2 linked regions of the Fodinicurvata sp. EGI_FJ10296 genome follow. Each later gene encodes a partner of the first gene's protein in a complex. Links are inferred from orthologs where the notes say so. Each region holds a gene or a part of one and is shown on either strand. Other genes may lie near its edges.

Evidence for each region.
Region 2: the proteins of mfd (region 1) and uvrA are in contact, whole or in part, in a crystal structure (PDB 4DFC), measured with the Escherichia coli proteins. The link is inferred for Fodinicurvata sp. EGI_FJ10296 from one-to-one orthologs.

The regions. Positions count from the first base shown.
Region 1 is NZ_JBFCVL010000005.1:317,628-326,595, forward strand. The notes cover bases 2,498-6,327. They hold mfd (transcription-repair coupling factor), read right to left. Parts: upstream 6,004-6,327; coding sequence 2,698-6,003; downstream 2,498-2,697. Other genes in these bases: ABZ728_RS12855 (succinate dehydrogenase assembly factor 2), read right to left, coding at 6,259-6,327. Outside these bases: ABZ728_RS12830 (AbrB family transcriptional regulator), read left to right, coding at 1-330; ABZ728_RS12835 (HD family hydrolase), read left to right, coding at 501-1,142; ABZ728_RS12840 (hypothetical protein), read right to left, coding at 1,118-1,606; ABZ728_RS12845 (DsbA family oxidoreductase), read left to right, coding at 1,701-2,435; more of ABZ728_RS12855, read right to left, coding at 6,328-6,597; ATP-dependent DNA helicase RecG, read left to right, coding at 6,676-8,760. UniProt on the Escherichia coli protein: Couples transcription and DNA repair by recognizing RNA polymerase (RNAP) stalled at DNA lesions. Mediates ATP-dependent release of RNAP and its truncated transcript from the DNA, and recruitment of nucleotide excision repair machinery to the damaged site.
Region 2 is NZ_JBFCVL010000002.1:298,874-303,994, reverse strand. The notes cover bases 1,748-5,121. They hold uvrA (excinuclease ABC subunit UvrA), read right to left. Parts: upstream 4,810-5,121; coding sequence 1,948-4,809; downstream 1,748-1,947. Also shown: SsrA-binding protein SmpB, read left to right, coding at 1-88; ABZ728_RS04845 (hypothetical protein), read right to left, coding at 168-395; ABZ728_RS04840 (hypothetical protein), read right to left, coding at 382-642; ABZ728_RS04835 (PAS domain-containing protein), read right to left, coding at 730-1,329. UniProt on the Escherichia coli protein: The UvrABC repair system catalyzes the recognition and processing of DNA lesions. UvrA is an ATPase and a DNA-binding protein. A damage recognition complex composed of 2 UvrA and 2 UvrB subunits scans DNA for abnormalities.

The DNA of each region.
Region 1 (8,968 bases):
AAGGTCTTCCTGATCGCACTCGGGCTGACGGCACTCATGTTATCCATCACGGTTGCGTTCGCACTGGTCTTGCATCAGGTCACTGGCATCGACACCGCAGCCATCGTTCTGGCTTATGCGCCCGGCGGTCTGGCGGAAATGAGCCTGATCGCCCTGGCGCTCGACGTCGACGCGGCGTTCGTCGCCACCCACCATATCGTGCGTATCATTGTAATCGTGCTGTTTGCGCCGGCGGCTTTCAAGCTCGTCGCCCGGTTCATGGGTACCTCCAATGGTCCTGACCTGCCTCTACCGAACCCCACCGATGACCAGGCGAACCGAAGAGATTGATCAAAGCGGTATTGGCTGACCCGACGGGGCGATCCATGCGAGGATGCGGCGCCACCCGTCAGCCGCGCCGTCCCGGGGCCGGTACCGAAACGTCAACAGTCGAAACCCTTCATGTTTTCAGCACTATCGCCAATGCTTTCCGCGCGCTTCAACTCGACATGGGGCGCAGTATGACGGCGGGCAGCACGACGCAGCGCGCATGGCAGCGGATGCTCAGCGGCCGGCGGCTGAACCTGCTCGACCCGTCGCCGCTGGATGTCGAGATCGAAGACATCGCCCATGGTCTGGCCAGGGTCGCGCGCTGGAACGGTCAGACGATCGGCGACTTCGCGTTTTCCGTTGCCCAGCACAGCTTAATCGTTGAGGAAATTTTTCGCGCCGCCAAATCCGATGCTCCGGCTGCGGATTGTCTGGCCGCTCTTTTGCACGACGCGCCGGAATATGTGATCGGCGACATCATTTCACCGTTCAAGGGCGCTATAGGGGCCGACTATAAAGCAGTGGAATCGGGGCTGCAGGCGGCGATCCACATACGTTTCGGCCTGCCGCCCGTGGCCCCGAAAGCACTGAAAGAGCGAATCAAGGTCGCTGATCGCATCGCGGCCTATTCGGAAGCTGTCGAGCTTGCGGGATTCACGACCGCCGAAGCCAGACGCGTCCTGGGATATCGACGGCGGGAAAAAGTCGGGCCCCTGACGGCCCTTTCGCCAAACGACGCCAAAAAGGCCTTCCTGGAAAGATTCGCGATCCTGACCGGTTCCGGCGGGACGGGCAGCAGCAATCCGGCTCAACTGCCCGGATCGAAACGCTGATCATAACGCTTGCGGGCGAACGCCCTTGCCAGCGTCTGAAGGCTTTGGCGGTGTTTGTCTCCGGCCTTTGTGGGCTTGGGTCCGCTGAGAATCGCCGCGCCACGGCTTTGTCCCGGCGCGGCACCGATGCGTTCCGTCAGAGTGCCGATCACGGCGTCCAGACCCTCGTTCGACAGGGACTTCGGCCTGCTCGGAGCCTTGCTTCTGGCTTTTGCCTTCGCCCGGCCGCTGGTATCGGCATCCTTGTCGCTGGCCGCACTTTTGCCTGCGCCCTCGCCGGCATTTTCCATGGCGTGAGCTATGATCCCTTTGAGAAAAGGACCCGTCAGGCCGCCCAGGAGCCGGGCATCACGAGCGCAAGCCTGAAGCACCATGCGCCGGGCTGTACCGCGGTCGCCATCGGATTTGGCGATAGCATCCCGAACCTGACGCATGGCATAAGCGCGGGCTGACTCTTCGGCCATTGACGTTTCCTTGCTACATTGCGTCCGGTATTGCATCCGGCAGCAGCGCCGGAATCGTTTCGACTGCCAAAACGATAGCGACGGGATGTTAACAATGAGTTCACCATCCAGGCCCGCAGCGGAATCCCCAACCCTCGCCGAAACTGCGCCAAGCGCACCCATTGTTTTGGACGTCTATTTCGATTTCGCTTGCCCGTGGTGCTATATCGGCCGCCATCGGATGCAACGTGCCCTTGAGTCACGCCCGCATGCCGCCGTCCGGCTTCGTTGGCAGCCCTATCAACTCAATCCGGGCATGCCGCGCGGCGGGATCGACCGGCGCAGCTATCTCATTGCCAAATTTGGCGCGCTGGAACGGGTTGCCCATATTCTGCGCCTGATACGCCTGTCGGCCGATAACGAAAGCATCCCCATCGATCTGGACCGAATTCCAAGGACGCCCAATACTCTGGATGCGCACCGCCTGACCCATTTTCTGACCGGTCGCGGACAGCCAGCCGAAATTCTGATCGACAGAATTTTCGCAGCCTTCATGGTCGAGGGACGCGACATTGGCGATATTTGTGTTTTGACGGAACTCGCCGAAGAACTGGGCCACCGCCCGGACATGGTGCGCGAATATCTGGTCAGCGGTGCCGATAGCGGCCTGATCGAAAACCGTGATCACGCTGCCCGCCGCATGGGGGTTCAGGCCGTGCCGTGTTTCGTCTTCAACGGCCGCTATGCCTTGTCTGGCGCCCAAGGGGCGGCTGCGTTCCTGCCTTTTATCGACCATCCCGAAATCTACGACGGTGAAATAATCACGGCAGAGGAAATCAGCGGCTCGTGATTGAGCACCCTAGCCTCTCCGTGGCCGGTGCAATTGAATTCAAACATCGAGATCGATAGCGGAAATAGTGATTTCCACACCTGATCGTCCCGGGCGCAGGGCGGCCAAGAAGTGACGCGCTGCGCCCGGGACCTCGTGCAGCAACTCTCGATCGTGACACACGAATCGGGTGCATCCGGCTCGGGGTCCCCGATCGGTGTCGGGGACGATCAGGGTGGGGCCGAGAATGCGCGAAAGCCCCGTGAATCGAACAGATGGCCGGTCAGGCGTCGGCAGTCAGCGATACCAGTTCGCGCATGATCCGCTGCGCCCCTCGAACCCGATCGTCCACGGAGTCCATCGCCCGCGTGTAGACCAGCTTGTGATCGGGACGCAGTTTGACGGATTCGGAATTCTTTCCGATGAAAGCCACCAGCCGGTCGGGACGCACGAAGCTGTTTTCGCGGAATGCGATGACCGCGCCTTTCGGTCCGGCGTCGAGTTTCTCGACGCCCGCCTGACGGCACTGGCGCTTCAGTTGAATCAGGTTCAGCAGGTTTTCGACTTCTTCAGGCAGAGTGCCGAACCTGTCGATCAACTCCGCGGCAAAAGCTTCGATCTCTGCTGCGTCCACCAACCTTGCGATACGGCGATACAGGTCGAGACGCACATCGAGATCGGCCACATAGCGTTCGGGGATCAAAACCGGCATGCCCAGATTGATCTGCGGGGTCCACTCGCTGTCATCGGTGCCCTGACCGCGCGCCTCGGCAACGGCCTCCTCCAGCATCTGCTGGAACAATTCAACCCCAACTTCGCGGATATGCCCGCTCTGCTCCTCGCCCAACAGGTTCCCGGCGCCCCGGATATCCATGTCGTGGCTGGCCAGCGTGAACCCGGCACCCAGTGTGTCGAGCGTCTCCAATACATGAAGTCGTTGCTGCGCCGCCTTGGTAAAGGATTTGCCAGGCTGATAGGTCACATACGCGTATCCGCGCAGCTTCGACCGACCGACCCGGCCTCGCAACTGATACATCTGCGCCAGACCCAGCATGTCGGCGCGATGCAGTATCATCGTATTTGCCGACGGCACGTCCAGGCCCGATTCCACGATGGTCGTGCACAGCAGAACATCGAACTGGCCGTCGTAAAAGGCCGTCATGATGTCTTCGAGCTGGCTGGCCGGCATGCGGCCATGCGCAACGACGATGCGGACTTCGGGCACCAGTTCGCGAATGCGCGGTTCGATCTCTTCCAGATCCTGTACCCGGGGGCATACATAATAGGTCTGACCGCCGCGGAAATGCTCCCGCAGGATGGCTTCGCGGATCACGACCGGATCGAACGGCAGCGTGAAGGTTCGCACCGCAAGTCGGTCGACCGGCGGCGTCGCGATCAGCGACAGGTCGCGCACCCCCGACATCGACAGCTGCAGTGTCCGGGGAATTGGCGTTGCCGTCAGGGTCAGCACATGAACATCCGTGCGCAGCGCCTTGAGCTTTTCCTTTTGCTTGACCCCGAAATGCTGTTCCTCGTCGACGATCACCATGCCGAGATTGTCGAAACTGACCCCCTTGGCAAGCAGGGCGTGGGTGCCGATCACGATGTTGACGTCGCCCGATGCCAGCCCTTCCTTGACGGCCCGTGTTTCCTTCGGCCCCGCCATCCGCGACATCTGGCCGATCTTCAGCGGGATGCCCCGGAACCGTTCCTGAAACGTGTTGAAGTGCTGACGGGCCAGAAGGGTCGTCGGCACCACGACCGCCACCTGAAAACCTGCCATGGCGACCACGAAGGCCGCGCGCAGGGCGACCTCGGTCTTGCCGAAGCCGACATCGCCGCAGATCAGGCGGTCCATCGGCTTGCCCGACGCCAGATCGGACAGCACCTCATCGATTGCCCGCAACTGGTCTTCGGTCTCCGGAAACGGGAACTTGGCGGCAAATTCCTCGTACAAGCCGGGGGCTGGTACGATCGGCTCGGCGCTTTTCAGTTCCCGGCCCGCAGCGATCCGCAGCAATTCGTCGGCCATGTCCTTGAGCCGGCGCTTGACCTTTGACTTGCGCGCCTGCCACCCGGCGCCGCCAAGTTTGTCGAGTTGCCCCGAAGCGCCCTCGCCACCAAAACGGGAGAGCACCTCGATGTTTTCGACCGGCACGAACAGCTTGTCGTTGTTCGCATAGAACAGCCGCAGGCAATCGTGCGGCGCGCCCGAGACCGTTACGGTTTCGATGCCGTCGTATTTTCCCACACCATGTTCGGTATGGACCACCAGATCGCCTTCGGACAGGGTCGACGCCTCGGAAAGGAATGCATCCGCGCGGCGCCGTCGGCGGGCCGGCCGGGCGAGTCGGTCGCCGAAGATATCCTGTTCCGCGACAACCGCCAGATCCGCGGTCACGAAGCCGCTTTCGACCGGAAGCACGGCAGCCGACACCTTGGCGGCGCCGCGCCCCTTGGTCCCGCTGATATCGTCGATCGCCGGAACATCGCCGACGCCATGATCGCGCATCAGCCCGCGAAGGCGTTCGCGCGATCCGGTCGTGTATCCGGCGACGATCACCTTCCGGCCGTCACTGGTCAGCGTGACGATGTGGCGGCGCAGCTCGTCGAACAGGTTGGCATCCGGATTCGCGCGGACATCGGAGAATTCGCGCCCCCGGCGGCCGCTGGCGTCGACCGACCGCGAGACTCCGTCCGGCACCGCAAACGGCGAGAACGCGGCAACGGGGCGATCGTCGAGCGCCGCGTCCCATTCTGCCGCCGTCAAATAGAGCCGATCGGGCCGCAGCGGTTTGTAAACCGCGCTGTCGGACCGTCGCTCGGCATTCTGCATCGTGGTGCGGGCTTCATGGAAGTCGGCGATCTGGGCAAAACGGCCCTCGATCGCGGTTTCGATCTGATAATCCAGAGTCAACGCGGCATCGGGAACGTAATCAAAGAGCGTTTCCGTCTCTTCGAAGAACAGCGGCAGCCAATGCTCCATGCCCGCATACCGGCGCCCGGCGCTGACGGCTTCATAGAGCGGATCGTTATCGGTGACGGCGCCGAACGCCTCCCGGTATCCGGACCGGAAGCGGGCAATTGCGTCGGGGTCCAGGGGAACTTCGCTCATCGGCTGCAGAACGACCGTTTCGGCCGTGCCGGTCGTCCGCTGACTGATAGGGTCGAAATGGCGGATCTTCTCGATCTCTTCACCGAACAGATCGATGCGGACCGGTTCCACGTCGACGGTTGGATAGATGTCGACGATGTCGCCGCGCACGGCGTACTCGCCCGGCTCGCGCACCGTCTGAGAGCGTGTGTAGCCGGTTCGGGCGAGGAACGACTGCGCGGCTTCGAGATCGAGGCGGCCACCGACCGTCAGTGTCATCGCCGCATCCTTGAACAGCGATCGCGGGCTCAACCGCTGCAGGATGGCATTGACGGTCGTCAGAACGACGGCAGGACGCCGGCCGCCGGCAAGCTGACTGAGCGTGTTGATCCGCTGCGACACGATGTCCGGATTCGGCGACACCCGGTCATAGGGAAGACAGTCCCAGGCCGGCAGCGTCACGATATCGAGACCCGGCGCGAAAAACGCCACCATATCCGCCAGACGCGCCATGCGGGCGTCGTCGCTGCAGGCGTGGATGACCGTTACCGCTCCGCCTCTCGCGATGGCGGCGAGTATGCGGGCATCCTGGCCGTCCGGTGCGCCCCCGATCAGGGTCTTGCCCGGCGTTGAGGTATCGAGAAAGGCGGACTTGCTCAACAGTGAATTCCGTATCGGACGCGCGGGGTCCGGCCGCAGATGCGTGGCCGGCGGGGCGACACAGGAAATGGACCAGCCAACCCCGTTCGGTCAAGCGCCGCGGAGATTGACAGTTACCGCACCGGGCGTCGATGGCGGGCCGGCGGATTTCAGACGGTCGAGCACGCCGCAGCGCATCTCCGGCGGTGGCTCTTCGCGATCGGTGATCCAGTTGTAGACATCAGGATCCGACGCGTTCAACAGCCGGTCCAGTTCGTCCAGTTCCTCGGGGCCCAACAAGGCGATATGGGAGTCGGCAAAGCTGCCCAGAATCAGATCCATTTCGCGGGTCCCGCGATGCCAGCACCGAAAGCGAAGCCGTCGGCGCTGCTCCTGCACGGTATCGCGCTGTTCTGGATCTGAAGCCGGTGTATCTATTGCGCTTGTCATCGGTCGGTGCCATTCGTGCTAGCGTCTGGGATCGATTGCTGTCCGTCATTCAATATAGACCGATATAGAACGCCGACCGTGCGACCGCCAATCCTGTTTCCCCTTTTCGCCGAGACGACCGCCCTTCCCGGTGTCGGCGCGCGCGTCGCCGACCTGATCGAAAAGGTCGCGGGGCGGCGCGTGGTCGATCTGGTCTTCCTGCCTCCCAGCGGGCTGATCGACCGCCGTACCATCCGCCGGATCGCTGACCTTGCCGACGGAGAAACCGCCACGGTCGTGGTGCACATCGACGAGCACCTGCCCCCTTCCAGCAGTCGTGCCCCCCGGCGCATCAAGGCATCCGACGACTCCGGCACGATGATCATCGGATTTTTCCACGCCCGGGCGGAGACGCTGCAAAAGAAATTCCCGCCAGGAGAAAAGCGGGTCGTCAGCGGGCGAATCGATCGCTATCACGGCACGCCGCAGATGATGCATCCCGACCGCGACGGTCCGGAAAGCAGCCTCGACAGCATTGCCATCGTCGAGCCGGTCTATCCGCTGACTGCAGGCCTGCTGCCCCGCGTCCTGGTCAAGGCCGCCGCAGCGGCGGTTGCGCGGGTGCCCGACCTTCCCGAATGGCAGGATGCCTCGTGGCTCAAGGCACGCGGCTGGCCTGCCTTTCGCGAGGCGACGGCCCGCCTGCATTCACCCGCCACGCCGGCGGACATCGAGCCACCGGCGCCGGCGCGGGCCCGCCTCGCCTTCGACGAGTTGCTGGCCAATCAGCTTGCCCTTTGCCTCGTCAGGCGAAGCCTGCGCCGGCTCAAGGGACGGCCGACCCGCGGCGACGGCCGCCTTGCCGGCCCGCTGGAGGCGGCGTTGCCGTTCACGCTGACCGGATCGCAGCGTCAGGTGCTGTCGGAGATCGCCGGCGATATGGCCGCGGAACACCGCATGCTGCGCCTGCTGCAGGGAGACGTCGGCTCCGGCAAGACGGTCGTCGCCCTGATGGCGATGCTGGCGGCGGTCGAAGCCGGAGGTCAGGCGGCATTGCTGGCACCGACGGAAATTCTCGCCCGCCAGCACCTTCAGACAGTCGGGCCGATGGCGGCGAAGGTCGGCATCGACACGGTCATTCTGACCGGCCGGGAAAAGGGCAAGGCGCGTACCCGTGTCCTGGAACGACTGGCCGATGGACGCGCCGCCATCGTCGTCGGCACCCATGCGCTGCTGGAGGAGGACGTCGCCTTTCGCGATTTGCGCCTTGCCGTGATCGATGAGCAGCACCGGTTCGGTGTGCATCAGCGCCTGCAACTGACGTCCAAGGGCCAGGGCGTGGACGTGCTGGTCATGACCGCCACGCCGATACCGCGAACGCTGCAGCTGACAGCCTACGGCGATATGGAAGTATCGCGAATCGTCGGCAAGCCGCCCGGCCGCCAGCCGGTCACGACGGTTGCCCTGCCAACGGACCGCATCGACCAGGTGATCGAGGGCCTTCGCCGCCAGATTTCCGGTGGCGGCCAGGCCTATTGGGTCTGCCCACTGGTGGAGGATTCCGAAGGCGTCGCCGATCTGACCCCTGCCACCACACGCTACGAATCCCTGTGCAAACTGCTTGGCGAGGGGGTTGGTCTGGTTCACGGGCGCATGAAGGGCGCGGAGAAAGACGCCGTCATGACCGATTTCGCGGAGGGCAGGCTATCTGTATTGGTGGCCACCACCGTCATCGAAGTCGGTGTCGATGTTCCCAACGCCACCGTCATGGTGATCGAACACGCCGAGCGGTTCGGCCTGGCCCAGCTCCATCAGCTTCGCGGCCGTGTCGGCCGCGGATCGGGCCGGTCGAGCTGCGTACTGGTCTATGCCGCCCCTCTCGGCGCCGTCGCAAAGCAGCGGCTGAACACCCTGCGCGAGACGGACGATGGATTCGTCATCGCCGAACAGGATCTGAAATTGCGCGGCGCGGGCGAATTGCTGGGAACGCGGCAAAGCGGCCTCCCCGCCTTTCGTCTGGCCGATCCCGATGCCCATCAGGACCTGATGGAAGCAGCGACCGATCAGGCCCGCCTCATTCTTCATCGCGATCCCGATCTTGAAGGCGACATCGGCAAGGCGGCGCGGATTCTGCTGTATCTGTTCGAGCGCGATGCGGCCATCCGCTATCTCCGGTCCGGGTGACTTGGCGTCCGGGCGGAAACCATCCACGCTCTCGCGGGGCGTGTGGACGCCGGACAACGCTTCGCACCTCCGGCGATGGGCCCAGGGGGTGACGCCGCACATCTTTCGTATCGTCGCACCCCCCTGATCGTCCCCGAGACCGATCGGGGACCCCGAACCGGATGCACCCGGTTCGCGTGACACGATCGAGAGTTGCTGCACGAGGTCC
Region 2 (5,121 bases), on another replicon or contig:
GGGCAAGAAGAAATACGACAAGCGTGAAACGGAAAAGAAGCGCGACTGGAACCGTGAGAAGGCCCGCCTGATGCGCGAAAAAGGATAAGCCGCGAGGGTCGCTCGCGGTTCATCCCTGACGGCCCATCGTTGATCGCGGTGCGTCGAGTCTGTCGGCCAGCCGCTTTTTACAGATCGGACTCGGAGTCATCCTGCAGTTGACCGTCGTCCATGCCGTTGTCGCTCGGGACTTCCAGCCATTCACCGGTTTCGGCGTCGAACTCGATGACAAGGGTCTGGCCTTCGGCGCCCTTTGCCTCGATGATGTAGAAGCCTGCGGCGGCTACTTCGTCGACGATGGTCACGTCGGTATAACCCCGGGCCTCGATTGCGGAAACCGCATCATCCGGCGTCATCGTCTGGGCAATCGCCGCGTTGCTCAGAAAAAAAATGCCGGCCGCAGCACAAGCGATCATTCTGTTTTTCATCAGTGCACCTTTTGAACGCATGAACCGTTGTCACGGATTGCCGAAAGTTGAATTCTCCAGTTCCTGCAGCAAAGACGGTCTGAAGTGACAAGCCGATCCGTGACAACGGTGTGATGGTGACTTCCAGCCCCATCAGATCGTCGTTCCTGGCTGTATGGCCGGTCTGCAGTGCCATTTCGTCTCGTGGCCCGTGTCTTGCTTCCGTGCGCTTGCGTTCAACGGCATTGCGCAAGGCGCGCAATAGTCCGGGCAGATCGATCGCTCAGTCCGGCTGCCCCACCGTCAGGTCATCGGGGCCGGCCAATCCGATATCCAGCAGCTCGTTGTCGGACCGAAAATTCACAGGGGTGTGGAGTTTGACGGCGCTGTATAGATACCGGCAGACTCCGAGGTCATCGTATAGGGGCGTCAATAGCCGACGACTCCAGAAGATATCCCGATGATCGACGCGCACGGAGTCGGTATAGAACAGGGGTGTGCCGCGTTTGCAAACCTGGTGATAGAGGAAATACCGGACCGCCGTATGATCATGGCTGATATAGTCTTCCAGGAAGCTGCCAGTAACGTCGTGACCGATCATGCCGTTGGCGTGCGTTCCTGACAGGCGCACACGAATCCTGTTGTCGTCCAGTGCCTCGAAAATCTGAACGTGGCCCAGCATCGGTGAAACCGCGAGCGGATCGAATGCCGACTTGGCGGCCCCGTGGTTTCTTGATAAATACAACCAATAGTCGAATAAATGTTGAAGGTCTGTGTCGTGCAGAGCCGCACGAAAGGTTCCGGAGGCCTGTTCCGCCAGACGCACTGCGGAGAACCATAGTTGACGATCGCTTTCCTTGAGGTCCGTCGCTTCGACAATCATGCATAGCCTCATTTAAGGTCCTGTTGGTGCATCCCTGCCATGTCGCCAGTCCTCGTGTTTCGAGCGGCAATCCGAAAGTCAGATTGCTGCAAGAATGGGGAAAATCGGGATGGTTATATTAGCTATACAGCTTGCAAGTTAACACCATGTAACCATTTAGCGTTGGTCGCCGGGCTTAGTGCCGGAGACTTTCCTAAAATCACTGCCTATTTTTAGGAAATAAAATCCAGGGTTGTTTGTGTAGCGGAACGGTTGAGGCTATACCCAACATTTATCGGCCTGGTCGCGCACTTTTTGGCGCCCAAAGCAGCCGAGTTGGGCCAACGACTTCAGAGCTTGAACTCCCATGGCTTCAGCCCATCAACGGGCATCGGGAATCGATGCCGGATCCGCAACGAGCCGAAACGCGTCGGACAGCAACGGCTTCCCACAATCTGTGCCGGCCCAAAATCCGTGTCTCGTCGCGCACTATGCCGGCGTTGTCGGCCGCCTTCGGGCCGAAGCGCAGCATTTGCCGCCCGAACAATCCGTCGCATTGCAGGCCGTCGCCGATCGAATCGAGCTCAGCCTGTTGCCCGGTCTGTCACCGGATAGGCTATCGACCGACTTGACCCGGCTTTAGGCCAGCTTTCTGGCTTTTCCGGATTTCAGTATCTGCGCCAGATAATGGCCAGTGTGGCTGTCCGTGTTGCCTGCGACCTGTTCCGGCGTGCCGGACGCGACCAGGCGTCCACCGCCGTCGCCGCCCTCCGGCCCCAGATCGAGCAGCCAGTCCGCCGTCTTGATGACTTCGAGATTGTGCTCGATGACGACGACGGTGTTGCCGGCGTCGACCAGCTCGTGGAGAACCTCAAGCAGTTTGCGGACATCGTCGAAATGCAGGCCCGTGGTCGGTTCGTCGAGGATATAGAGAGTTCGACCGGTCGAGCGCCGCGCCAGTTCCTTGGCCAGCTTCACCCGCTGGGCCTCGCCGCCGGACAGGGTTGTCGCGCGCTGGCCGATCTTGACATAGCCGAGACCGACCCGGGCCAGCGTCTGCATCTTGTCCCGGATCGAGGGGACGGCCTGAAAGAACACCGCTCCTTCGTCGACCGTCATGTCCAGGACTTCGGCAATCGATTTGTCGCGGTAGTGAACCTCAAGCGTCTCGCGGTTATAGCGCTGGCCGTCACATTGTTCGCAGGTCACATACACGTCGGGCAGGAAGTGCATCTCCACCTTGATCACGCCGTCGCCCTGGCACGCCTCGCACCGGCCGCCCTTGACGTTGAACGAAAACCGGCCGGGACCGTATCCCCGCGCCTTGGCCTCGGGCAGGCCGGCGAACCACTCCCTGATCGGGGTGAAGGCCCCGGTATAGGTCGCCGGGTTCGAGCGCGGCGTCCGGCCGATCGGGCTCTGGTCGATATCGATGATCTTGTCGATATTCTCCAGTCCGACGATCTCGTCATGGCCGCCGGGAATCTCGCGGGCGCCGTGCAGCGCCCGGGCGACCGCCTTGTACAACGTCTCGATGATCAGGCTGGATTTGCCGCCGCCGGAAACCCCGGTGACGCAGGTAAAGGTCCCCAGCGGGATATCGGCATCGACACTTTTCAGGTTATTCGAGCGGGCCCCACGGATGCCGAGCAGCGCCTTCTTGCGTCCGGCCTTGCGCCCCGGCCGGCGCGACGGCGGTACGGGAATGGCCTCGGCGCCGATGAGATAGCGTCCGGTCAGGCTCGCCGGATTGGCCATGATCTCGGCCGGCGTGCCTTCGGCGACGACATTGCCGCCGTTGACCCCGGCGCCGGGGCCCATATCGATTACCTGATCTGCCGACCGGATGGCGTCTTCGTCATGCTCGACGACGATCACCGTGTTGCCCAGATCGCGCAGGCGTTTCAGCGTTTCCAGCAGGCGGTCGTTGTCGCGCTGGTGCAGTCCGATCGACGGCTCGTCAAGAACATAGAGCACGCCTGTCAGGCCGGAGCCGATCTGCGAGGCGAGGCGGATGCGCTGGCTCTCGCCGCCCGAAAGCGTGCCCGAAGCGCGGCTCAGTGTCAGATAGGTCAGGCCGACGCTGGTCAAAAATCCGAGTCGGTCGTTGATTTCCTTCAGAATGCGGCTGGCGATCTCGCGATCCTTGGCCGACAGCGACTCTGCCAGCTTGCCGAACCAGATTTCCGCCTTACCGATTGAAAGTTCGGCGGCTTCAGAGATATTGCGGCCGCCGACCTTCACCGCCAGCGCCTCCGGACGCAGCCGCTGGCCGGCGCAGGTATCGCAGCTCAGGCTGCTTTGATATTTGGCCATCTCCTCGCGGATCCAGTTGCTGTCGGTCTCGCGATAGCGCCGGGTCATGTTGGGAACGATGCCTTCGAAGGTCTTGGTCGTATCGTAAGACCTCAATCCGTCGTCATAGGAGAACTTGATCTTCTGACTGCCGGATCCGTGTAGAATGCAGTTTCGCACCTCGTCGGGAAGCTCTGACCATGGCGCCTTCGTACTGACACCGAAATGGCCGGCAATGCTGTTCAGCGTCTGGCCGTAATAAGGGGACGACGATCCTGCCCAGGGCGCGATGGCGCCGCGATCGAGCGACAGTTTCGGGTCCGGCACGACAAGTTCGGGATCAATGACCGTCGTGCTGCCCAGGCCGTCGCAGGCCGGGCAGGCACCGAACGGATTGTTGAACGAGAACAGCCTGGGCTCGATCTCCTCGATCGTGAAGCCCGAGACCGGACAGGCGAATTTCGACGAGAAGACGGTCTGGGCGCCGCTATCCGCGTCCTCGGCAATGCAAATGCCGTCGGTCAGCGAAAGCGCCGTTTCGAGACTGTCCGGCAACCGGTTGCCCAACCCTTCGCGCACGACCAGACGGTCGACCACGACTTCGATGTCGTGCTTGGTCTTCTTGTTGATGGCAGGAACTTCGTCGATTTCGTGCAGGGCGCCGTCGACGCGAACGCGCTGAAAGCCCCGCTTGCGCAGGTCCTGAAGTTCCTTCTTGTATTCGCCCTTGCGGCCGCGGATGATCGGCGCCAGCAGATAAAGGCGCGTTCCCTCGGGCATGGCCATGATCCGGTCGGCCATCTGGCTGACCGTCTGGCTTTCGATCGGCAGCCCGGTGGCCGGAGAGTAGGGAACGCCAACCCTTGCCCAAAGCAGCCTCATATAGTCGTAGATTTCCGTGACCGTGCCGACGGTCGATCGCGGATTGCGGCTCGTCGTCTTCTGTTCGATCGAGATGGCGGGGGAAAGTCCCTCGATGGAATCGACGTCCGGCTTCTGCATGAGTTCGAGGAACTGCCGCGCATAGGCGGACAGGCTTTCGACATAGCGTCTCTGTCCCTCGGCATAGATGGTGTCGAACGCGAGCGACGATTTGCCGGACCCGGACAGGCCGGTGATGACCACGAGTTTGTCACGCGGAATCCGGACGTCGATGTCCTTGAGGTTGTGTTCCCGCGCGCCTCTGACGCTGATATGTGTCAGCATTATCCGTTCGTCCCGACCGGCTGTGGCTGTTGAAGGGGAGGGCGGCGGATCCAATCCGCCACCATATCCATGGGTCGAAGAGTCTCGACCCGGGACCCTGCATGATCCGCAATGAGAGGTAGCATGACAAGATTGAAAGTCAGGGTCGTCATGCGGTAATACATGTTATGTTCGGCATTTGATCACGAAATACACCATTATGCGGGCCATCGCAAATCTGAAATGGCATCGGGCTTGCCGGTTGAACACCTGTGCGGTGGCGGCTATGGTCCGGAATTCGAGTCTGAAACCCGGGACAGGTTTCGGGTCCGG